DNA from 3 places in the Rhizobium sp. KNZ2-6A genome. Region 3 is predicted to be linked to each of the others. Evidence: predicted binding sites of a transcription regulator. Region 3 holds the regulator's gene; each other region holds the start of a gene.

Region 1 (7,472 bases), on a different contig from region 3:
ATCGAATTGGCGTGGAATCGTCGGTCATGGTTCCAAACAACTATGCTGCAGATGCTCAGTCAAGATTTTTCAAAGGAAAACTTGTGCCGGGACATGCGAAAATGGCTGAGAAAGCTTGTAAAAGCAGGCGAAATCGCTAGCAATTTTAGGAGTTGCGACGACTTCGCCGCGTGGAGATGAATAATGATGAAGAACCGTGCCGGTTGGCTGGCTCTGTTGGTGTTGGCAATTGCGACCCTGTTGATGGTCTTTTTCGTGATGCCACGCATCAACGGCGACAAGAATCCGATCGGCAGCGCCGTCAATCAGGCCGGCGACACGGTGAAGAATACGATCGACGAAAACGCGCAAAAGGCCGGCGATCCCGCGAATAAAGCCACGCAGAATGCCGCATCGGGCGCCGTCAACACCGCCGATCTTGCCAAGAAGCTGACCAACCTGACAGGCGCGGCCACGGCCTCGCTTACCGATCTCAAGGCGCTGTTCAAGGATGGCGCCACCCCGGCGCAGGACGTCTTCGCGGCTGCAAAGACGAAGGCGATCACGGCGCTGCAGTCGATCGTCGGCTTCGCCCTTCCGGAAGGCATCGACGCGGCAACGACGGGCCTTGTGAAGAAGATACAGGACGGGGCAGCCAAGGCGCTCGCCATCACTCAATCCCTCCCCGATAACGCCACCGAAGCCGGCGGCGCGATCGACAAGGCAATGGCGGTGCTGACTGGCCAGACAATGCCTGGGACCGACGCCGCTGGGAAGCCTCGAGTACCGTCGTTCGACGTGCTGCGCGTCGAGCCGGATGGTTCCACCGTCATTGCCGGCTCGGCCGAGCCGAACGCGAAACTGGAGATCGTCGACGGGGAAAAAGTGGTCACCACGACCAATGTCGGCCCCAGTGGCGACTTTGCCGCCGTCCTCGACAATCCGCTGCCGCCCGGCGACCATGAATTGATGCTGCGGGCAACCGGCAAGGACGGCAAGGTTGCCACCTCCGAGGAAGTCGCAACGGTCTCCGTGCCGAAAGACGATTCGACACAACTTCTCGCCATGGTCTCCAAGCCGGGCGCCGCGAGCCGCATCATTACCGCGCCCTCGGTCAAGCAAGGTCGTTTGGCGTCCGCCGAGTCCAATGGGCAGGCTGCCGACCCGCAGGCGAAGGCAACAGATGCCAAGCCGCAGCAGGACGGCGCGGTTGTCGCATCCGCCAACCCCGCCGCCGGCACGGCAGCGCCGCCGGCGGCGAAGACGGGTGCGGGTCCGGACGCCGTGGTCAACGCCGTCGAAATCGAAAACGACCATATCTTCGTTGCCGGCAGCGCGAAGCCGAATTCTAAGGTGCGCGCCTATGCCGACGACAAGCTCATCGGCGAGAGCGTTGCGGAAGCGGACGGCCATTTCGTCATCGACGGACCGATGCCGCTTGCCGTCGGCGATCACAAGATCCGCGTCGACGTGCTCGACGGAGCGGGCAAGGTCATCGTTCGCACCAACGTCAACTTCACGCGACCGGAGGGCAATCAGGTGACGGTGGCGGCCCAGACGCCGGCTGCCGCCAATAGCCCGGGACAGGTGGCGACCACGAGTATGGTGCCGCTCGACGAGGGCGAGCTCGCCAAGCTCAAGGAAGGCGCCGGCAAGGCCTTCGCACTGCTCAAGAGCCTGTTTACCGACGGCAAGCAGCCAAATGTGGAACAGCTCGCCGCGGCTCGCTCCGGCACGGAAATCGCCCTGAAATCGCTTTCGGAATTTCGCCCGTCGATCAATGCCACCGCGGACCTGAAGAAGACCGCGGCCGACGCCGCAAGGGCCGCTGCCAAGGCGCTGGGCGTATTGGAGCTTCTGCCGAAGGATGCAAAATCGGTCGGTGCGGCGCTGCCAGGCCTCGAGCAGCTTGTCGCAGTCGTTACCGCTCCCGCGCAGACGTCGCCGGCACAGCCGAACGTGGAGGTTTCCTCCAGCGAAAGCGGCCCGAAAACGCTGGAGCAGGCACCGCTTTCGCAGGACACCAATGCCGTCATCATTCGCCGTGGCGATACGCTCTGGCAGATTTCCCGCCGCACCTATGGTGCCGGCGTGCGCTACACGACCATCTATCTGGCGAACGAGGACAAGATCAACAATCCGGACCGGATCCTTCCCGGTCAGGTCTTCGGACTGCCGAAGGATGCGCTGCCGAATGCCGAGGAACTTCACCGCAAGCGGCTGTCCGGCGAACATCTCTAGGTCATCCAGCGGGACCATCATCATCGGCCAGGCGCCACCAGCGCCTGGCCGATGCTTTTATGCGTCAAAAAAATAGTGTAAGCGTCGCGCGACCTTCATCGCCTTCGCCGAACGGCCTTACCCGCATGCGAAGGTTTCACAGCCAGCCGCGCAATAGTTGCCGCGCCAGGCTGTCCCAATCATTCGCCGGAGACGGGCATGGCTGACCGCAATAAAACAATATCGGCGGATTCCAGCAATCCGATGAACACGATCGTCAATCTCTGGCCCTATATGTGGCCGAGCGGGCGCATGGACCTGAAGATGCGCGTCGTCTGGGCGACCGTCTTCCTGCTGGTCTCCAAATTCTTCCTGCTGCTGGTTCCCTATTTCTTCAAATGGTCCGTCGATGCGCTGAACGGCAAGCTCGACATGCAGGGCATCCTGCCGGCCTTCATGGTCGGCGCCATCGCATTGATCGTCGCCACCAACCTGACCCGCCTGATCCAGCTTGGCCTCAACCAGCTGCGCGATGCGCTGTTTGCGAGCGTCGGCCAATATGCGGTGCGCCAGCTCGCCTACAAGACATTCGTCCACATGCACGAACTGTCGCTGCGCTTCCATCTGGAACGAAAGACCGGCGGCCTCTCGCGCATCATCGAACGCGGTACAAAGGGCATCGAGACCATTGTCCGCTTCACCATCCTCAATACGTTCCCCACCTTCATCGAGTTCCTGCTGACGGCCATCATCTTCTGGCGCGGCTACGGCTTCTCCTATCTTGCCGTGACGGCGGTGACCGTCTGGCTCTACATTTGGTTCACCGTCAGGGCGAGCGACTGGCGCATCTCCATCCGCCGCACGATGAATGACAGCGACACGGACGCCAATACGAAGGCGATCGATTCGCTTCTGAACTTCGAAACCGTCAAATATTTCGGCAACGAGGAGATGGAGGCCAAGCGCTTCGATCAGTCGATGGCGCGCTATGAGAAGGCGGCCACCAGCGTCTGGACATCGCTCGGATGGCTGAACTTCGGCCAGGGCGTAATCTTCGGTCTCGGCACGACGGTCATGTTGGTCATTTCAGGCTGGTCGGTTCTGAACGGCCACCAGACGGTCGGCGACTTCGTCTTCATCAATGCGATGCTGCTGCAGCTCTCGGTGCCGCTGAATTTCATCGGCTTCGTCTATCGCGAAATACGCCAGGGGCTGACTGATATCGAGGAGATGTTCGATCTGCTTGAGGTCAGGCCTGAGGTGGTCGATGCCCCCGGCGCCAAGGAACTTGTGATCGGCAGCGGCGCGATCTCCTTCAAGGACGTGCATTTTGCCTATGATCCCGCAAGGCCGATCCTGAAGGGCATTTCCTTCGAGGTGCCCGCCGGCAAGACCGTCGCCGTGGTCGGGCCTTCGGGGGCCGGAAAATCGACGCTGTCGCGCCTGCTCTACCGATTCTACGATGTACAAAGCGGTTCCATCACCCTCGATGGTCAGGACCTGCGCACCGTGACGCAGAAAAGCCTGCGCAATGTCATCGGCATGGTGCCGCAGGATACAGTGCTCTTCAACGATACCATCGCCTACAACGTCCGCTACGGACGGCCGGGCGCAAGCGATGCCGAGGTGACGGCGGCGGCCGAGATCGCGCAGATCGGCGAGTTCATCCGCAACCTGCCCGAAGGCTTCGATACGAAAGTCGGGGAACGCGGCCTCAAATTGTCGGGCGGCGAGAAGCAGCGCGTCGCGATCGCCCGCACCATTCTCAAGGCGCCGCCGGTCCTGATCCTCGACGAGGCGACCTCGGCGCTCGACACGACGACCGAGCGCGAAATACAGGCCGCCCTCGACGTCGTTTCGAAGAACCGCACGACATTGGTCATCGCGCACCGCCTTTCGACGGTGATCGGCGCGGACGAGATCATCGTGCTGAAGAGCGGCGTGATCGCCGAGCGCGGCACACATGCGGATCTTCTGGCGCAGAATGGACTATATGCCTCCATGTGGAACCGACAGCGCGAGGCAACGCAGGCCGAGGAACATCTGAAGCAAGTGCGCGAAAGCGACGATCTCGGCGTGGTCGACCGGCTGGCGCCCGCAAACTGAGGCACTCCCGCAAAGACTGCCACAAGCGGCTCCGCCCCGAGGAAACGACACAACGAGTTATGCACGGATCGTTGTCACGAGGTTGAGATGACAGCTTGCTAGGTACGAGGGTCCTTTCAACGGAGCCCCCCAAAATGCGTACTATTGCCAAAGCTTTAAGCATATTGCTCGTCGTCGGCCTTGCCTCGCCTGTTTTCGCCGAGGATGCCAAGCCGTTCGCGGATGCCAAGGAGATCAACCTCCTCAACCTGCTGCCGCCACCGCCCGCCAATGATTCCGCGCAGATGAAGGCAGAGCTGGGCGAAATCCTGACGATCCAGGTGACCCGCACACCGGAAATGGCGGCGCGCGCCGTGGCCGACGCGGAAGAGAATGTCTGGCGCTTCTCCGACGTCATCGACAATCCGAAATTCACCAAGGAAAACCTGCCGAAGTTCTCGGCCTTCTTCGATCGCATCGTTGAAACCGAAGGCGCCGTCGTCGATCCGGCCAAGGATGTCTGGAAGCGCCCGCGCCCGCATCTCTACAGCGATCTCGTCAAGCCGATCGTGCCGCTCTCCAAGTCCGGATCCTATCCATCCGGCCACGCCACGCTCGGCACGCTGATGGGCATCGTGCTGTCGAACATGGTGCCGGAAAAGCGCGCCGTCATCATGGCGCGTGCCTGGGAATACGGCCATAACCGCATCGTCGGCGGCATCCATTACGCGTCCGACATCGAAGCCGCCCATATTGCGGGCACCGTCATCGCCGAAACCATCATGACGCATGACGACTACAAGAGCGAATATGAAGGCGCCAAGGCTGAGCTGCGCGCCGCTCTCGGCCTCTGATTTCAGCCTGGAGCGGTTCGGTTTTCATGGAATCTCCGAACTCTCCATCTCCTTATTTCCCAGCAATTCCGGATGGAAACAACTGAGCATGCAAGGCCGCCGCTTCCGCCGGCGGCCTCTTCGTTGGATCCGACGCGAGTTTTCACGCGGCAACTCTTTTCAACACCGGGGATCGTTGGCATTTTGGCACAGCGCGGATTGCGCTGGGGGCGAGCATGCGAGAGCATTGCCCATGACAGCGTTTGCCTGTAGTCACGCTCGACTGGTAATCAGAGCAAGACTGCGTATCTTATTCGCATTCTTTTGACCGGCATGATTTCTTCCCGCGACCGCGACCCGGTTTTTGGTGAGGGTGCCCTAACGGAGTAGGCCATAGATGAGCTTATTGAACAGCGTACGCAACGTCATCGTTCCGGTACATAAGGAGGGCTATCCCTTCGTTGCAGGCTTCTTCGTCGCGTCGCTCGTGCTCGGCTGGATCTTCAAGCCGCTCTTCTGGATCGGCCTGATCCTCACGCTCTGGTGCGCCTACTTCTTCCGTGATCCCGAGCGCATGACGCCGCAGGACGACGACCTCGCAATATCGCCCGCTGACGGAAAAGTCTCGGGCGTGCAGATGGTGACGCCGCCGGCGGAACTCGATCTCGGCACCCAGCCGATGCTGCGCATCTCGATCTTCATGAACGTCTTCGATTGCCATGTGAACCGTTCGCCGATGCGCGGCCGCATCACCAGCATCGCCTATCGCCAGGGCAGCTTCCTCAATGCCGAACTCGACAAGGCCAGCGAACAGAACGAGCGCAACGGTCTCGTCATCGAAACCAAGCATGGCCAGATCGGCGTCGTGCAGATCGCAGGCCTTGTCGCCCGCCGCATTCTCTGCTTCGTCAACCCGAACGAGCCGCTGGATGCCGGCGAGCGCATCGGCCTGATCCGTTTCGGCTCGCGCCTCGATATCTTCCTGCCCGAGGGTGCGTCGGCGCGCGTCGCCATCGGCCAACGGGCGATCGCCGGCGAAACCGTCATTGCCGAATTCGGCTCGGCAAAGGGCGCAACCCTAAGTCGTCGCAGCTGAGCCCTGGAGCATTTCCGCTTTAAACCGAGTTGCGGAAATGCCCCATATCATTGTTTTCACGCAATTTTGAACGCCAACCTGCTTCGCGGTTTTGCCGAAATTGCTCTAGGAACACGAACGAGATGAAGACGCCTTTTCCGCCTTTCGAGCCGCATGGGCCCAATGACGAAGCGCGTGGACCGCGCCTTCGGGAAATCCCGCTGCGGCTGATCGTGCCGAACATGATCACGGTACTGGCGATCTGCGCCGGCCTGACGGGCATCCGTCTCGCTTTCGAAAATCGATACGAGCTTGCCGTCGTCGCGGTGCTGGTCGCCGCTTTCCTCGATGGCGTCGACGGGCGTGTGGCGCGGCTGATGAAGGCCACTTCGAAATTCGGCGCGCAGATGGATTCGCTCGCCGATATCGTCAATTTCGGCGTCGCTCCGGCGCTCGTCGTCTATGTCTTCCTGCTCGACCAGGCCCGCTCCCTCGGCTGGATTGCCGCGCTGATCTACACGATCGCCGCCGGCCTTCGCCTTGCGCGCTTCAACGTCATGGCCGAGCGCGAGCACAAAGCCTCCTGGCAGTCGGAATATTTCGTCGGCGTGCCTGCGCCGGCCGGCGCCATGCTGGTGCTGCTGCCGGTCTATCTCGGCTTTTTGGGCCTGACACCGGACCGAACCTTCGCCTATTGGGGTGCTGCCTACACCGTTCTGATCGGCTTTCTTCTCGTCAGCCGCCTGCCCGTCTGGTCCGGCAAATCGGAAGGCAGCCGCATCAGGCGGGATCTCGTTTTGCCGATCATGCTCGGCCTCGTCGTCTATGTCGCGATGCTGATGAGCTATACGTGGCATGTCATGGTGGTGACCGTCGTCGCCTATCTGCTCTCCCTGCCCTTTGGTGCGCGGTCCTGGGCCAAGAAATACGGCACCTATACCATCAACGGACCCGGCGACCCGGATGTCGACGATTCCAACGACGATATAGGACGGCATATCTAGCCAGCACGCTAACGCGCTTTTGTCGGCATCGCCCGCTGCAACCGTAAGGGTGTAAGTTTGCCTTATCAAATCAGCGCGTGGCGATCGGCCGCGGATCAGATAGCGAGCCGCCCAAGCCTCGCTTTCCGGCAGATTCAAACATTGCGGCAGTGCGGATTCTACACGAGGATTTGGCGCTAAACTCGCGAAATATGGTCGTTGTTCACAAAACCTGATTGGAAAACGCCTTCGATTTGTCATGATTCTCGAGAAAATAGCACTACTTGACAGTGAATC
Region 2 (7,472 bases), on a different contig from region 3:
CACCCAGGAGCTTCATCTTCAGCCCGTGAATGCGCTTGAAATTGTCGGTGTTCTGCCGCGTACGGCTGGAATACATGATGTCCTTGTGACGCGACAGCACGTCCGGCATGCTGCGCGGCAGCGCGCCGCGGGCGCTGAATAGATCTACCTGGAACACCAGCGAGCTGCGGTCTTCTTCCTGATCGAGCAGATATTGCAGCGGCGTGTTGGAGACGATGCCGCCGTCCCAATAATATTCGCCTTCGATGCGGATGGACGGCAAGGCCGGCGGCAGGGCGCCGCTCGCCATGATGTGCTCGGGGCCGATGCGAAGATTGTCGGTATCGAAATAGACGAAATTGCCGGTGCGGACATTCACCGCGCCGACGCTGAAGCGCTTCTTGCCATCGTTGAGCAGGTCGAAATCGATCAGCATCTCCAGCGTTTTCTTCAGCTCCGCCGAATCGTAGAAGCTGGTCGCACCCTCGGCTCCCGGCAATTCGAGCCAGGGATTGGGGAAGCGCGGCTTGAAAAAGCCGGGCTGGCCCATGGTCATCGTCACCCATGAGCTGGCGCGGTTGCGGATATCGCGGAAGAAATCGCCTTCCGGCGTATAGGCCCAGATCTTGCGGCCGGAGATGATCTGCCAGAACTGTTCGAGGCGCTGCAGGCGGCGGCTCGGCTCGTTGCCGGCGATGATCGCCGCGTTGATGGCACCGATGGAGACGCCCGAAAGCCAGGTGGGCTCGCATCCCGCTTCGGCAAGCGCCTGGTAGACGCCGGCCTGATAGGCACCGAGCGCGCCGCCGCCTTGGAAGACCAGGGCGACGCGATCATATTGCGCGGCGATTTCCGGGATGGTCGGGGCTGCGGCCTTGGTGTTTCGTTCGAGCACGGTCCGTCTCCATTATGGTGTAACAATGAGGCTTTCAGTTACCTGCGCTCGGCGAGATAGTCGTGAACGACTTCGCCAAGCCCAAGGGTCAGATCGGCGGTGAAATGAACGGCCGACACCACTTCGAGAACCGGCAGCCGCGCGACATCGGCCATGACATGCGGCCTGAGATCGAGCGCGGCGGGCGAAGTCCAGGCTTCCTTGATGGTGATCTCGGCCAGATAGTAGCGCACGAGCTCGCAGATGCGCGGGGTGGCGTCGACATGCGGCACGATCTTGATCAGGAAGTTGGGTTCCGACAGGGCGGCCAGAAGCGGCCCCTGATCGACCGGCCTGTGCTTGTAGCCCATCGTTCCCGTGGCGCAGAGGACGCTGCCGTAATGCAGCGTGCCGACGATGACTTCGCCTTCGTTGACGATCTTCGGATTGGCCAGCTTCTTGGGAAAGCCCCAGATCTCGCGGCCGCCGGTGATCGGCGCATCGTCATCCAGATACATGGAGTGGACATAGCCGCCCCGCTGCCCGCGATATCGCACGGGGATGACCTGTCCGGTCTCGGTATAATCGCCGAAGCCGGTGGAGTCGGGCATGCGGATGAACTCGTATTTCACCAGCGGCTCGTCGATTTCAAGCGGCTCCGGCACGACGGCCTCAAGCGCCCCGCGGGTGGTGCGGTAGGTGATGATGATATATTCGCGATCGAAGAACCGGTAGGGTCCCGGAGGATAGGAAGGATTGGTCAGCGGCATCGCATAGGCATGCTTCAGAATGTCTTCGACCTTCATCTTATTGTCCGTCGTTGGAGGAAATTGCCGGGCGCCGGAGCGAAAACTTGCACGGTTGCATGACAGTGAAGTGTCAGCTGCCAAACGGTTGCGCGGGAGCGGACTGCCACTGTTATCAAAGCGACATATCCGGCTGGCAGTGTGCGCTCATCTTGAGCATTTCCCTTTACCCAACCATGTCATAGCGATTGCGGGAGTAGCATTATGGGTTCGTTGATTTCGAAGAATGCGCTGGTCACCGGTTCGACGAGCGGCATCGGCCTTGCGATCGCGCGCGCCTTTGCCGCCGAAGGCGCGAATGTGACGATCAATGGTCTTGGCGATGCCGATGCGATCGAAAAGGAACGGGTTGCCATCGAAGCCGATTTCGGCGTGAAGTGCCGCTACTCCGGCGCCAACATGATGAATGGCGAGGAAGTGACATCCATGGTGCGCGATGCCGAGGAAGCCTTCGGCAGCCTCGATATTCTCGTCAACAATGCCGGCATCCAGTTCGTGGCCCCGATCGAGGAATTCCCGGACGACAAGTGGGAAGCGATCATCCGTATCAACCTGCTTGCCGCCTTCTACGCCATCAAGGCCGCCATTCCCGGCATGAAGGCGCGCAAATGGGGCCGCATCATCAATACGTCCTCGGCGCACGCGCTGGTCGCCTCGCCGTTCAAATCGGCCTATGTCTCCGCCAAGCACGGCATTACCGGCCTCACCAAGACCATCGCTCTCGAAGCCGCTCAGAACGGCGTGACAGTCAATTCCATCGCGCCCGGCTATGTCTGGACGCCGCTAGTCGAGAAGCAGATCCCCGAGACGATGAAGGCGCGCAACATGACGGAAGAGCAGGTCAAGCACGATGTACTGCTCGCCGCCCAGCCGACGAAGGAATTCGTCACCGTCGACGAAGTTGCTGCCATTGCGGTCTTCCTATGCAGCGAGGCCGCAAAGCAGATTACCGGCACGACGCTTTCCGTCGATGGCGGCTGGACTGCCGAATAATACCTAGATCATAGCCGGCGCAGGTTCGAAGACCGCGCCAGCTTTCCGTGGCCGCAGACAGCAGTCACATGAAAACTAAGCAGGAGGCACATAATGACCGATGAAACACAGGATCCGCTCAGCCGCATCAAGGATGAGATCGTCGATAGTTTTGACGAAGAGCTGGAGATGCAGCTCGAAGAGGACCGGCTGGACGAATTGGTCGCAGAGGGCCTTATCGGCGAAGGCGAAACGGCGCTCGACCGCCGCATCTATTTCCGCGAACTCTTCCGCCTTCAGCACGAGCTCGTGCGCCTGCAGGACTGGGTGCAGTACAAGAAACTCAAGGTCGTCGTACTGTTCGAGGGCCGCGATTCCGCCGGTAAGGGCGGCGCGATCAAGCGCGTCACCCAGCGTCTCAATCCGCGCGTCTGCCGCGTCGTCGCACTCCCGGCTCCGACCGAGCGCGAGCAGCACCAGTGGTATTTCCAGCGCTATGCCGCACATCTGCCGACGGCAGGCGAAATGGTGCTGTTCGACCGCAGCTGGTACAATCGCGCCGGCGTCGAGCGCGTCATGGGCTTCTGCTCGCCCGAGGAGCTGGAAGAATTCTTCCGTTCCGTGCCGGATTTCGAGCGCATGCTGGTTCGCTCCGGCATCATTCTCCTGAAATACTGGTTCTCGATCACCGACGAGGAGCAGGAATTCCGCTTCAACATGCGCATCCAGGATCCGCTGAAGCAGTGGAAGCTTTCGCCGATGGATCTACAGAGCCGTGTGCACTGGGAAGAATACACCAAGGCGAAGGAAGAAATGCTTGATCGCACGCATATTCCGGAAGCGCCGTGGTGGGTCGTCCATGCCGTCGACAAGAAGAGAGCGCGTCTCAACTGTATCGCGCATCTCCTGAACCAGATTCCCTACGAAAACGTACCGAAGCCGGAAATCGTTCTGCCCGAGCGCCTGCGGCATATAGATTATCATCGCATTCCGGTTCCGCCGGAAATGTACGTGCCCGAAGTCTACTGACCGGGAATGTTGAGGGGCCTGTCTCCGGCAGGCCCCTCAATTCCCAGCTCCGCCGTCGGCAAGCAAGGCCGGCTCAACGTCAGACCGGGCGGTAGGCCCATTCGGATATGGCGCCCAAGCCCAGCCGCCGCAGGAGCTCATATGCAACTCTTCGGTTGATGGGATTGTGCAGCCTGAGGACTTTCGAGCCCAGAAAATCCATCTCGGCATGCTCGAAAGGCATGAGATGCCGTGCCCTGCCGAGTGCGGCTCGATAGACCTCATGAAAATCCCGCCGGCAGACATAGGTCTTGTACTTCGTCATGCAAAAGGCGGCAAAGGTATCGCTGTTCCTGCGCAGAAAATCCGAGACGCCGATCGTCACCTCCGGCCAGGCGGGATTGAACGTATCGTCGAAGGCGATGATGCCGTGATCGGCCAGCACACTCTTCGCCAGCCGGCTGTCGGCAACGATGTGGCGAAGCAAATGCCCTCCATCGATGCTGAAAAACCGAACCTGCCCAACCTTGTCGATGATGGCCTGCGGATCGAGCCTTGTGCTGTCGCCGGTTATGACGAGATCTTCATCGACAGGAATGCCCAGTGATCTTCCGTTGTCGAGGAAGCGTTGATATTGCGCACCATCCGCTTCTACGTCGAAAAGGTCGATCGCAAGCACATTGTCATCGGGTGCGCTGATCTTGCGCAGCAAAAAATAAGACCGCCCGTAATAGACCCCGATTTCGGCGAGGCCGCCGTAGAGTTTCTCCTGCCTCTGCTTTTCGATCAACGACAGAAAGACAAGCGCATCCGGCGGGTCGATATAACCATCGATTTTCTGAAGATCCCGAAATACAAATTTTCGAACGCCCGATTTCAAATGTGAACCTCACTGGTTTTCTTCGTGTATTTCGCCACCGAACGCCCTCATCGATAGGGAGCAGTCGGTCGAAAAATGCACCGTTTCTGCACGAACCGCGCGCCGCGAACTCGTGAGCTTCCGAAAACTGGGATGGGACTGTGTCAAGACGAGCGCTGCTAACGCATATCGCGCCCTTTCTGTCGTGTTTCGGATAGTGATGCGCGGATTGGATAGTTCCGGCCCATAACAGCCCCCTGTATCGAAACCGCATCGCAGACAATGGCGAATAGCGAGCCGGCACCTTAAGTGTTGTATAATGTGAGTCTAAAATTCTCATCATCGGCCGAGGAGACCGTCATGACTGCGCCGCATCCCTCGAAAACGCATATCGGCAACCACGCCCTGCATCCCGAAACCCAGATGCTGAATTACGGCTACGATCCGGAGCTGTCCGAGGGCGCGGTCAAGCCCCCCGTTTTCCTGACCTCCACCTTCGTCTTCAAATCGGCCGAAGATGGGCGCGATTTCTTCAACTACATATCCGGCCGCAACGAGCCGCCGGCCGGCAGAGGCGTCGGCCTCGTCTATTCGCGCTTCAACCACCCCAACAGTGAAATCGTCGAAGACCGTCTCGCCGTCTACGAGCGGACGGAAAGCGGCGCGCTGTTCTCCTCCGGCATGTCGGCGATCGCCACCACGCTGCTGGCCTTCGTCCGCCCCGGCGATGCGATCCTGCATTCCCAGCCGCTCTATGGCGGCACCGAAACGCTTATCGCCAAGACATTCCTCAATCTCGGCGTTTCGGCGGTCGGGTTTGCCGATGGTGTCAGCGAGAGTTCGGTGATGGCGAGTGCGGAGGAAGCATTGGCCAAGGGCCGAGTGTCTATCATTCTCGTGGAGACGCCCGCCAACCCGACGAACAGCCTGGTCGATATCGCCATGATCCGTCGCGTGGCCGATGCGATCGGCAAGGAGCAGGGCCACACGCCGATCATCGCCTGCGACAATACCTTGCTGGGTCCGGTCTTCCAGCGGCCGATCGAGCATGGCGCCGATATTTCCCTTTATTCCCTGACCAAATATGTCGGCGGTCATTCCGATCTGATCGCCGGCGCCGCAATTGGCTCAAAAGCCGTGATCAAGCAGGTCAAGGCGCTGCGCGGCGCGATCGGCACGCAGCTCGATCCGCATTCCTGCTGGATGCTCGGCCGCTCGCTGGAAACGCTGCAGATCCGCATGGAACGGGCCGATAGCAACGCCCGGGCCGTGGCGGATTTTCTGCGGGATCACCCCAAGGTCGAGCAGATTCACTACCTGCCCTATACCGACCCTTCATCTGCCACGGGCCGAACTTTCGCCGCCCAATGCAGCGGCGCAGGCTCCACCTTCTCCTTCGATATCAAGGGTGGCCAGCCGGCATCGTTCAAATTCCTGAATGCGCTGCAGATCTTCAAACTCGCCGTCAGTCTCGGCGGCACCGAATCGCTTGCCTCTCATCCGGCAACGACGACGCATTCCGGTGTTCCGGTTGACGTGCGCCACCGCATCGGCGTGCTGGAATCGACGATCCGCCTGTCGATCGGCATCGAACATCCCGACGATCTGATTGCCGATCTGGCGGCTGCTCTCGACGCGGCCTAGCGAGATAGATCAGCCGTGTACGGTGAGAAGGTTCGCATCGCGCGCAAGGCGCCACTGGCCATCGGCCTCCTTGCGCAGAAGCGTGAGTGTGTAACCCGATTGATGGATGGCATCGCCGCCTGGCGGTGTCATCGTGATGTCGATGTGGTTGCGGATGAAGGCCCAGTCGCCGAGCACCCGCAATTCGACGATCTCGCTGGTGCCATCCATCTTTACGCCGTCCATGCCCTTGGAGGCTGCAGCGAAGGCTTGCTTGCCAAACGGCTCTCGGTCCGGCACCATGAAGACGACATCGTCCGCCATCAGCCCTAGGACGGTGGCCGTATCGCCCGCCTTGCTCGCGGAAATCCAGGTTTTCACGACGTTCCGGATTGCCTTTTCATCCTCGGTCATTGCGAATCTCCTCCATAGGCAACGCGCATAGCAACAGCGGCTGCGTTTCAACTCATGAGGCGAGAATTATTGGACGGAGAAAGTCGGCACGACGTATGCTCAATCATCCGGCCAGGTTTCAATATCCGGATTAACAATATAGCGCGCTCCATCATGCCGGACATAGCAGATAGCGGGGCTTCCTTGCTGCGGACGAACCGGCCTATTCCGGCTCGTCCTTGGGCTTGGCGGCGCGCAAAGCATCGCTGAGCTCCATTCTGGCCGTTCCGATCAGCTGCTCCATGGCAAAACGGGCGGCGTCTGGACGGCGGATGCGGATCGCATCCAGAACATTCTGATGCCGGGCGATGGCATATTCGTGCGATTGGCTGGCCCGATTGGTCAGACGGAAGCTTGCAAGCAGGGCTGCGCGCATGGCTGTGTGAAACTCCAGATCCGCCTGGCGGGCGCATTGCCGCGCCACGGGAGATTGCGCTTGCCGCTGTTTTCATGATCTCGGATGAATGCCCCTTCATGAATGCCACCGTCGAAGGCGGCCTGAGCGTGCTGCAGCATCGGTAAGGCCTTGCCGCACACTACCGCCGCCGGCCCGGTCGAATGCTGCAAACACGGAATATGCTATCGCGACCTGAGCTGGGCAATCGACAGCATGAGGTCCGCGCTCATGCCGACTCCGGAGCCACGGTTTAGGATGGCGGATGCGGGCGAGCCGGTATTTGTGCCGTTTGCCGTGTCATATACGGCGGAGAACCTCTTCAGCAGGTTGTTCACCTTGCCGGCATCATGCAAATCCTTGATCGGAAAAAGCTTCTCCAGCATCTTCGCCTGGCGGCTGACATCCATGTTCGACATGGATGCCGGCAGCGAATAGGTCGTCTTGATCACGTTGTAGAGCGCCGGATCGGACATGATGTCGTAGACGGAATTGATCTGCGGC
Region 3 (7,472 bases):
TCGCTCGTCGGCGGGCTGGTTTTGAGCCTGATGACGCTGCCGATGATCATCATCGCGACGCGTTCTGCGTTGCGCGCCGTGCCGCCGTCGATCCGCAGCGCCGCGCTCGGTCTTGGCGCATCGCGCATGCAGGTGGTCTTCCATCATGTCCTGCCGCTCGCCATGCCAGGCATCCTGACAGGCACCATCCTCGGGCTTGCCCATGCGCTCGGGGAGACGGCGCCGCTGCTCTTGATCGGCATGGTCGCCTTCGTCGCCAATTATCCGACATCGCCGCTCGATCCCTCGACGGCGCTGCCGGTGCAGATCTACATGTGGGCCAGCGAAGCCGAGCGTGCCTTCGTCGAAAGAACGTCCGGCGCCATCATCGTCCTGCTTTTCTTCCTCGTCGCAATGAACATCGGCGCCATCCTGCTGCGCCGCCGCTTCGAACGGCGCTGGTAAGGGAGGGCCGAGGAATGAACATGATGAGCGAAGCCGCAAGCGAAAGAGCCTTGGCCAAGAAGATGACCACGATCCCCTACAAGATGATCGGCCAGGACGTCTCGGTTTTCTATGGGGACAAGCGCGCGCTCTTCGACGTCAACCTGAAGATCCGCGCCAATACGGTGACGGCGCTCATCGGCCCTTCCGGCTGCGGCAAGTCCACCTTCCTGCGCTGCCTCAACCGCATGAACGACACGATCGAGACCTGCCGCGTCACCGGCAAGATCACGCTCGACGATCAGGACGTCTACGACAACAGCATCGACGTGGTGGAGCTGCGCGCGCGCGTCGGCATGGTCTTCCAGAAGCCCAACCCGTTTCCGAAGTCGATCTATGAGAACGTCGCCTATGGGCCGCGCATCCATGGCCTGCATCGCTCCAAGGCCGATCTTAATCATATCGTCGAGACCAGCCTGCAGAAGGCGGGTCTTTGGGGCGAGGTCAAGGACAGGCTCCATGATGCCGGCACGAGCCTTTCGGGCGGTCAGCAGCAGCGCCTGTGCATCGCGCGCGCCGTTGCCGTCAGTCCGGAAGTCATCCTGATGGACGAGCCGTGCTCGGCGCTCGATCCGATCGCAACCGCCAAGGTCGAGGATCTTATTCATGAGCTGCGGGAAAACTTCACGATCGTCATCGTGACGCATTCCATGCAGCAGGCAGCCCGCGTTTCGCAGCGCACCGCAATGTTCCATCTCGGCCATCTGGTTGAGGAGAACGACACCGATAAAATGTTCACCAATCCCGACGATTACCGCACGCAGGATTACATCATGGGCCGTTTTGGTTGATGATGGCAGGCGCGCGGACCCTTTCACACAGTTCACCTTGAGGATAGAAAAATGGTCTCCACACACATTCTCTCTGCCTATGACGAAGACCTGAAGTTCCTGACGCGCCGCATTGCGGAAATGGGCGGCCTGGCCGAGCAGATGGTCAGCGACAGCGTACGCGCATTGGTCCAAAGCGATGCCGCCCTTGCGCAGAAGGTCATCTCAGACGACGTCGTTCTCGACCATGCCGAGCGCGAGGTCGGCGACAAGGCGATTGTCACCATCGCCCGTCGTCAGCCGATGGCCGCCGACCTGCGCGAGATCATGGGCTCGATCCGCATCGCTTCCGATCTGGAGCGCGTCGGCGATCTCGGCAAGAATACCGCCAAGCGCGTCATCGCCGTGCAAGGCACCGGCGTTCCGCGTCGTCTCGCCCGCGGCATCGAGCACCTCTCCGAACTGGCGCTGAGCCAGCTCAAGGAAGTTCTGGACGTCTACGCCACCCGTTCGCCCGACAAGGCCGTATCGATCCGTGAGCGCGACGAGGAAATCGACGCCATGTACACCTCGCTCTTCCGCGAGATGCTGACCTACATGATGGAAGATCCGCGCAATATCACCACCTGCACGCATCTTCTATTCTGCGCCAAGAACATCGAGCGCATCGGCGACCATGCCACCAACATCGCCGAGACGATCTATTACATGGCGACAGGCGCGCAGCCGGAAGGCGAGCGCCCGAAGGACGATACCGCCAATACCGTCGGCGCGGTGACGGAATAATCTGGAAGCGAAAAAGGAGACCAAAGGCGCATGGTTCCGAGAGTTGCTGTTGTAGAAGACGAGGAAGCGCTGAGCGTTCTGCTGCGCTACAATCTTGAGGCCGAAGGCTTCGAGGTCGACACGATCCTCAGAGGCGATGAGGCCGAGCTGCGTCTCCAGGAGCGCATCCCCGATCTCTTGATCCTCGACTGGATGCTCCCCGGCGTATCGGGCATCGAGCTCTGCCGCCGGCTGCGTATGCGGCCGGAGACGGAGCGCCTGCCGATCATCATGCTGACGGCCCGTGGCGAGGAAAGCGAGCGCGTGCGCGGGCTTTCCACCGGCGCGGACGATTATGTCGTCAAGCCGTTCTCGACGCCGGAGCTGATGGCCCGCGTCAAGGCGATGCTGCGGCGTGCCCGACCGGAGGTTCTCTCCACGGTGCTGCGTTGCGGCGATATCGAGCTGGACCGCGAAACCCATCGCGTCCACCGCAAGAGCCGCGAAGTGCGGTTGGGGCCGACGGAATTCCGCCTGCTGGAATTCCTGATGTCCTCGCCGGGCCGCGTCTTCTCGCGCTCGCAGCTGCTGGACGGCGTATGGGGGCACGATATCTATGTCGACGAACGCACTGTCGACGTCCATGTCGGCCGCCTGCGCAAGGCGCTCAATTTCTCCAATATGCAGGATGTCATCCGCACCGTTCGCGGCGCGGGCTACTCCATGGAAGCCTGAGCGGGAATACCCGATCAGGCACTCGACATTACAGCGCCGCGCGTCTTTCAAGACGTGCTAAGGTCGCTGTAACACCTTGGAATGCTGCATAATTTTCCCTTAAATCGATTTCGATTTAGGGAATTATGCAGTAGCGGCGGAAACAGAAAACGGGCCCCGAAGGGCCCGTTTCTTTATCTCAGTCATGGGAGCATTTCCAGGAAAAGTGCGGAGCGGTTTTCCGTCCGGGATGCGGGAATGCTCTGAGCATCTCAGCCGCGCGGCTGAGCCGGCCGACGCCGTTCGTGCACTGGCTGGTAGGCCAGGCGCTGATGGTAGGTGCAATAGGGCGATGAATCCGGGCTTTCGTTGCCGCAGAAGTGGAAATCGTCCTTCAGCGGGTCGCCCACCGGCCACTTGCAGGTGCGCTCCGTAAGCTCCGTCAGGCCGAGACGGCGGGAAATCGGAACGACGACGTTCGAGGCCGGGCGATATTGGATCTCGTTGACGGCATCGACTTCGATTTCTTCCTTCAGCATGGTCGCGCCCTGCTGGCGGGTAATCGTGCGGGTTGCGACGCGAGACGTGTAATTCGGAGCGCGGGGCGCGGCACTGCTGCGCTTCGGCGTACGTGCCGCAGTCGCCGTGCCGCCCGCCTTCGCTCGGCCGGGAAGGTTCAGGCGGTGCACCTTGCCGATGACGGCATTACGGCTCACGCCGCCAAGCTGCGCAGCGATCTGGCTGGCGCTTAACCCTTCGGACCATAGCTTCTTCAGCTTCTCGACGCGTTCGTCTGTCCAATTCATGCCCTGTCTCCGCTGTCGCGTTTCCGATGGCAGAATCCCTCACCATTGCCTCGCATGGGATCGAGGCACGAAACGCTTTAAAATTGTGGTGACTAGTTCCGCCGCATGCAGTCTAGCAATTGGTTTTTAACCTAGTGTGAGGCTGACTCCGTGACAAGAGTCGCGGGAATCTTGAGGAATCGATTTCGAGGTTTTCCCCAACTTGCTGCCCCGGCGTGGCATTTCTGCAATAGGCAGTGCCGAACGCATCTCTTTTGGCCGCCAGCGCTTTCTCGCACCTGCTAAATCGCCAGTTTTGTTGACATCGCGGTGCAAAACATCAATAGTGCCCAGGCCGCCGCAAGGCGGCATTTTTGATTTTTTCGGACCCGTTTCATCGAATGGAAGCGATTGGTCCTTAGGGTTGTGATCGAGGAGACATGCCATGGCAGAGACCGCGCCGCTTTACGATACCTATCTGCGTGCTCCGCTGCGGTTCGAGCGAGGCGAGGGCGTCTGGCTGGTTACCGAAAATGGCGAACGCTATCTCGATTTCGCAGCCGGCGTTGCGGTCAATTCGCTGGGTCATGCTCATCCGCATCTGGTTGCCGAACTAAAGGCGCAGGCCGACAAGGTCTGGCACCTGTCCAACCTCTATGAAGTACCCGGCCAGGAAAAGCTGTCGAAGCGGCTGACGGAAGTGACCTTCGCCGACAAGGTGTTCTTCACCAATTCGGGCGCGGAGGCGCTGGAATGCGCCATCAAGACGGCGCGGCGCTATCAATTCGCCAAGGGACATCCCGAAAAGTTCCACATCATCACCTTCGAAGGCGCCTTCCACGGCCGCACGATCGCGACGATCGCCGCCGGCGGCCAGGAGAAGTATATCGAAGGCTTCGGCCCGAAGGCGCCGGGTTTCGATCAGGTGCCGTTCGGTGACCTCGATGCCGTTCGCGCGGCCATCACCGACGCGACGGCCGCGATCCTGATCGAGCCGGTTCAGGGCGAGGGCGGCATCCGTCCCGCGACCAACGAGTTCCTGCGTGGCCTGCGGGAGATCTGCGACGAGCATGGCCTGCTGCTGGTTCTTGACGAAGTGCAGTGCGGCGTCGGCCGCACCGGCAAGCTCTTCGCCTATGAATGGGCTGGGATCAAGCCTGATATCATGGCCGTTGCCAAGGGCATCGGCGGCGGTTTCCCGCTGGGTGCCTGCCTCGCGACGGCGGAAGCCGCCTCGGGCATGAAGGCGGGCACGCACGGCTCGACCTATGGCGGCAATCCACTTGCCATGGCAGTCGGCAATGCGGTGCTGGACATCGTGCTCGCCGACGGCTTCCTGCAGCATGTGCGCGATATCGCTCTGGTGTTCCGCCAGGGTCTCGCCTCGCTGAAGGACCGTTTTCCCGACATCATCGAGGATGTTCGTGGCGAAGGCCTGATGCTCGGCATCAAGGCGGCAATTCCGCAGGCGGAGCTGCTGCAGGCGGTCCGCGCCGAGCATCTGCTGGGTGTGCCGGCTGGCGATAACGTCATCCGCCTCCTGCCGCCGCTGGTCGTGACCGCCGAGGAAGCGCGCGAGGGTCTCGCTCGCCTCGAGCGCGCCGCCGAGCGTGTGCGCACGGCCCGCATCAAGAAATCGGCTTGAACTCAGCGCCCGCAGTCGGGGCGGTTACCGCGCCGCGCGTCGAAGCGACGCGCAAAGGACGCGGTAATACTTAGAAATCGCATAAGCCTTCCCTTAAATCGATGGCGATTTAAGGGGTTATGCGTGCCCCACGCGGGCGTTATTGTTTTTTCTGGAGTACAGGTAAGGACATGGCTTCTCCGAAACACTTTCTCGATCTCTCTGCCGTTCCGGCTGCAGATCTGCGCGATATCATCGACGATGCGATCGTGCGAAAGCAGGCGCAGAAGGCTGGCACGGCCGACAAGCCGCTGGCCGGCAAGATGCTGGCGATGATCTTCGAGAAGCCGTCCACTCGAACCCGCGTCTCCTTCGATGTCGGCATGCGCCAGCTGGGCGGCGAGACGCTGTTCCTCTCCGGCACCGAAATGCAGCTCGGCCGCGCCGAGACGATCGGCGACACGGCGAAGGTGCTGTCGCGCTATGTCGACGCCATCATGATCCGCACGACCGATCACTCGCGCCTGCTGGAACTCGCGGAGCATGCGACCGTTCCGGTCATCAATGCTCTGACCGACGACACGCATCCCTGCCAGATCATGGCTGACATCATGACCTTCGAGGAGCATCGCGGCCCGATCAAGGGCAAGACGCTCGCCTGGACGGGCGATGGCAACAACGTGTTGCATTCGCTGATCGAAGGGGCCGCCCGTTTCGGCTATCGCATGAACATGGCCGTACCCCTTGGTTCCGAGCCGAAGGATCACTATCTGAACTGGGCCCGCAATGAGGGCGCCGAAATCATGCTCTCGCATGATGCCGATCGTGCGGTCGCCGGCGCCGATTGCGTGGTAACCGATACCTGGGTTTCCATGAATCAGGAACACCGGGCTCGCGGTCACAACGTCTTCCAGCCCTATCAGGTCAACAAGGCTTTGATGGCACAGGCCGGCCAAGACGCGTTGTTCATGCATTGCCTGCCCGCCCATCGCGGGGAGGAGGTGACGGACGAGGTGATCGACGGCCCGCAATCCGTTGTTTTCGATGAGGCGGAAAACCGTCTTCATGCGCAAAAGTCGATTCTTGCTTGGTGCCTGGGCGCGATCTGAGGATATGAGCCGCGTCTCGAGGGCGCGGGCGCAGTAGGAGTAAAGCAATGGCCGAAAATGCCGCCTCGCTGGGTCAATTCGATTTTGCCGGTGACGACCATGTCGTCCCCTTCCAGGTGGAAGGGCTCGATGTGCGTGGCCGCGCCGTGCAGCTTGGTCCGCTGCTGGATACGATCCTGGCACGGCACGACTATCCGACGCCGGTGGCGCGGCTGCTGGCCGAGGCGATCGTCCTGACCGTCCTGCTTGGCACCTCGCTGAAGTTCGAAGGTAAGTTCACCGTGCAGACCAAGGGCGACGGTCCCGTCGATCTTCTGGTCGCCGATTTCTCGACGCCGGAGAATGTCCGGGCCTATGCGCGTTTCAATGAGGAGGCGCTGGCAAAGGCCGTCGCCGAGGGCCGTACCGAGCCTGAACAGCTGCTCGGCAAGGGCGTGCTCGCCTTCACCATCGATCAAGGCCGTTTCAGCCAGCCCTATCAGGGTATCGTCGCGCTTGATGGCGCTTCGCTGGAGGAGATTGCCGGCACGTACTTCCGCCAGTCGGAACAGATCCCGACGCGTGTCCGCCTGGGTGCCGCAGAGCTTTTCGATCGCGATGGCGAGGGCAAGCCGCGTCACCGCTGGCGGGCCGGTGGCCTGATTGCCCAGTTCCTGCCGGAAGCCCCCGAGCGCATGCGCCAGCCGGATCTCCATGGCGGCGATGGCGATAGCGGCCTGCGCGATCATGCCGAAGACGATGCCTGGGCGGAAGCGCGCAGCCTGGTGGAAACCATCGACGCCGACGAATTGACGGATCCGCTTGTCGGTACCGAGCGCCTTCTCTATCGCCTGTTCCACGAGCGTGGCGTGCGCGTCTACGAGCCGAAGGCGGTTTTCGATCGCTGTTCGTGCTCGCGCGACAAGCTGAAGGGTGTGCTGAAGGGCTTTACGGCAGAAGAGATCGAGGCCAGCCAGGAGAATGGCGAAATCGCCGTCACCTGCGAGTTCTGCTCGACGACCTATCGTTTCGAAGCGTCGGAGATAGAAGCGGCCTGACGCTGCCGGTTGCGGCGGCTCAGTTCAGCGTGCGCAGCAGGTTCGGCGTATCCAGCGAGAAGGCGGGGATCTTGACATGGAAGAGTTCCCCGTCGTCCGTCTCCATCTGGTAGTGGCCGAACATCATGCCTGACGGCGTGTCCAGCGGACAGCCGGAAGAATATTCATAGCTATCCCCAGGTTTC

What was found. Region 3 encodes PhoB, which activates phosphate uptake and scavenging genes when phosphate is short. Its sites were predicted from a motif close to TGTCATNNANCTGTCAT; they were not measured.
Region 1: the regulator PhoB is predicted to act here: its motif matches at 4,382-4,398, upstream of ACPYOP_RS10360 (acid phosphatase).
Region 2: the regulator PhoB is predicted to act here: its motif matches at 1,719-1,735, upstream of ACPYOP_RS02340 (acetoacetate decarboxylase).

The regions. Positions count from the first base shown of each region.
Region 1 covers NZ_JBNDIC010000011.1:110,513-117,984, forward strand. Annotated here, with positions in the region: gene ACPYOP_RS10345 (LOG family protein) at 1-28, opposite strand, end outside; gene ACPYOP_RS10350 (LysM peptidoglycan-binding domain-containing protein) at 184-2,220, shown strand; gene ACPYOP_RS10355 (ABCB family ABC transporter ATP-binding protein/permease) at 2,419-4,305, shown strand; gene ACPYOP_RS10360 (acid phosphatase) at 4,440-5,138, shown strand; gene ACPYOP_RS10365 (phosphatidylserine decarboxylase) at 5,515-6,213, shown strand; gene pssA (CDP-diacylglycerol--serine O-phosphatidyltransferase) at 6,336-7,196, shown strand.
Region 2 covers NZ_JBNDIC010000002.1:182,596-190,067, forward strand. Annotated here, with positions in the region: gene ACPYOP_RS02335 (patatin-like phospholipase family protein) at 1-874, opposite strand, end outside; gene ACPYOP_RS02340 (acetoacetate decarboxylase) at 913-1,659, opposite strand; gene ACPYOP_RS02345 (3-hydroxybutyrate dehydrogenase) at 1,864-2,652, shown strand; gene ppk2 (polyphosphate kinase 2) at 2,746-3,660, shown strand; gene ACPYOP_RS02355 (class I SAM-dependent methyltransferase) at 3,740-4,519, opposite strand; gene ACPYOP_RS02360 (cystathionine gamma-synthase family protein) at 4,859-6,142, shown strand; gene ACPYOP_RS02365 (YybH family protein) at 6,152-6,535, opposite strand; partial or broken gene ACPYOP_RS02370 (FadR/GntR family transcriptional regulator) at 6,738-6,977, opposite strand; partial or broken gene ACPYOP_RS02375 (SDR family oxidoreductase) at 6,974-7,096, shown strand; gene ACPYOP_RS02380 (DUF1217 domain-containing protein) at 7,154-7,472, opposite strand, start outside.
Region 3 covers NZ_JBNDIC010000016.1:23,304-30,775, forward strand. Annotated here, with positions in the region: gene pstA (phosphate ABC transporter permease PstA) at 1-444, shown strand, start outside; gene pstB (phosphate ABC transporter ATP-binding protein PstB) at 459-1,274, shown strand; gene phoU (phosphate signaling complex protein PhoU) at 1,326-2,039, shown strand; gene phoB (phosphate regulon transcriptional regulator PhoB) at 2,070-2,753, shown strand; gene ACPYOP_RS13430 (GcrA family cell cycle regulator) at 3,005-3,538, opposite strand; gene ACPYOP_RS13435 (acetylornithine transaminase) at 3,963-5,162, shown strand; gene argF (ornithine carbamoyltransferase) at 5,333-6,250, shown strand; gene ACPYOP_RS13445 (Hsp33 family molecular chaperone) at 6,298-7,287, shown strand; gene apaG (Co2+/Mg2+ efflux protein ApaG) at 7,307-7,472, opposite strand, start outside.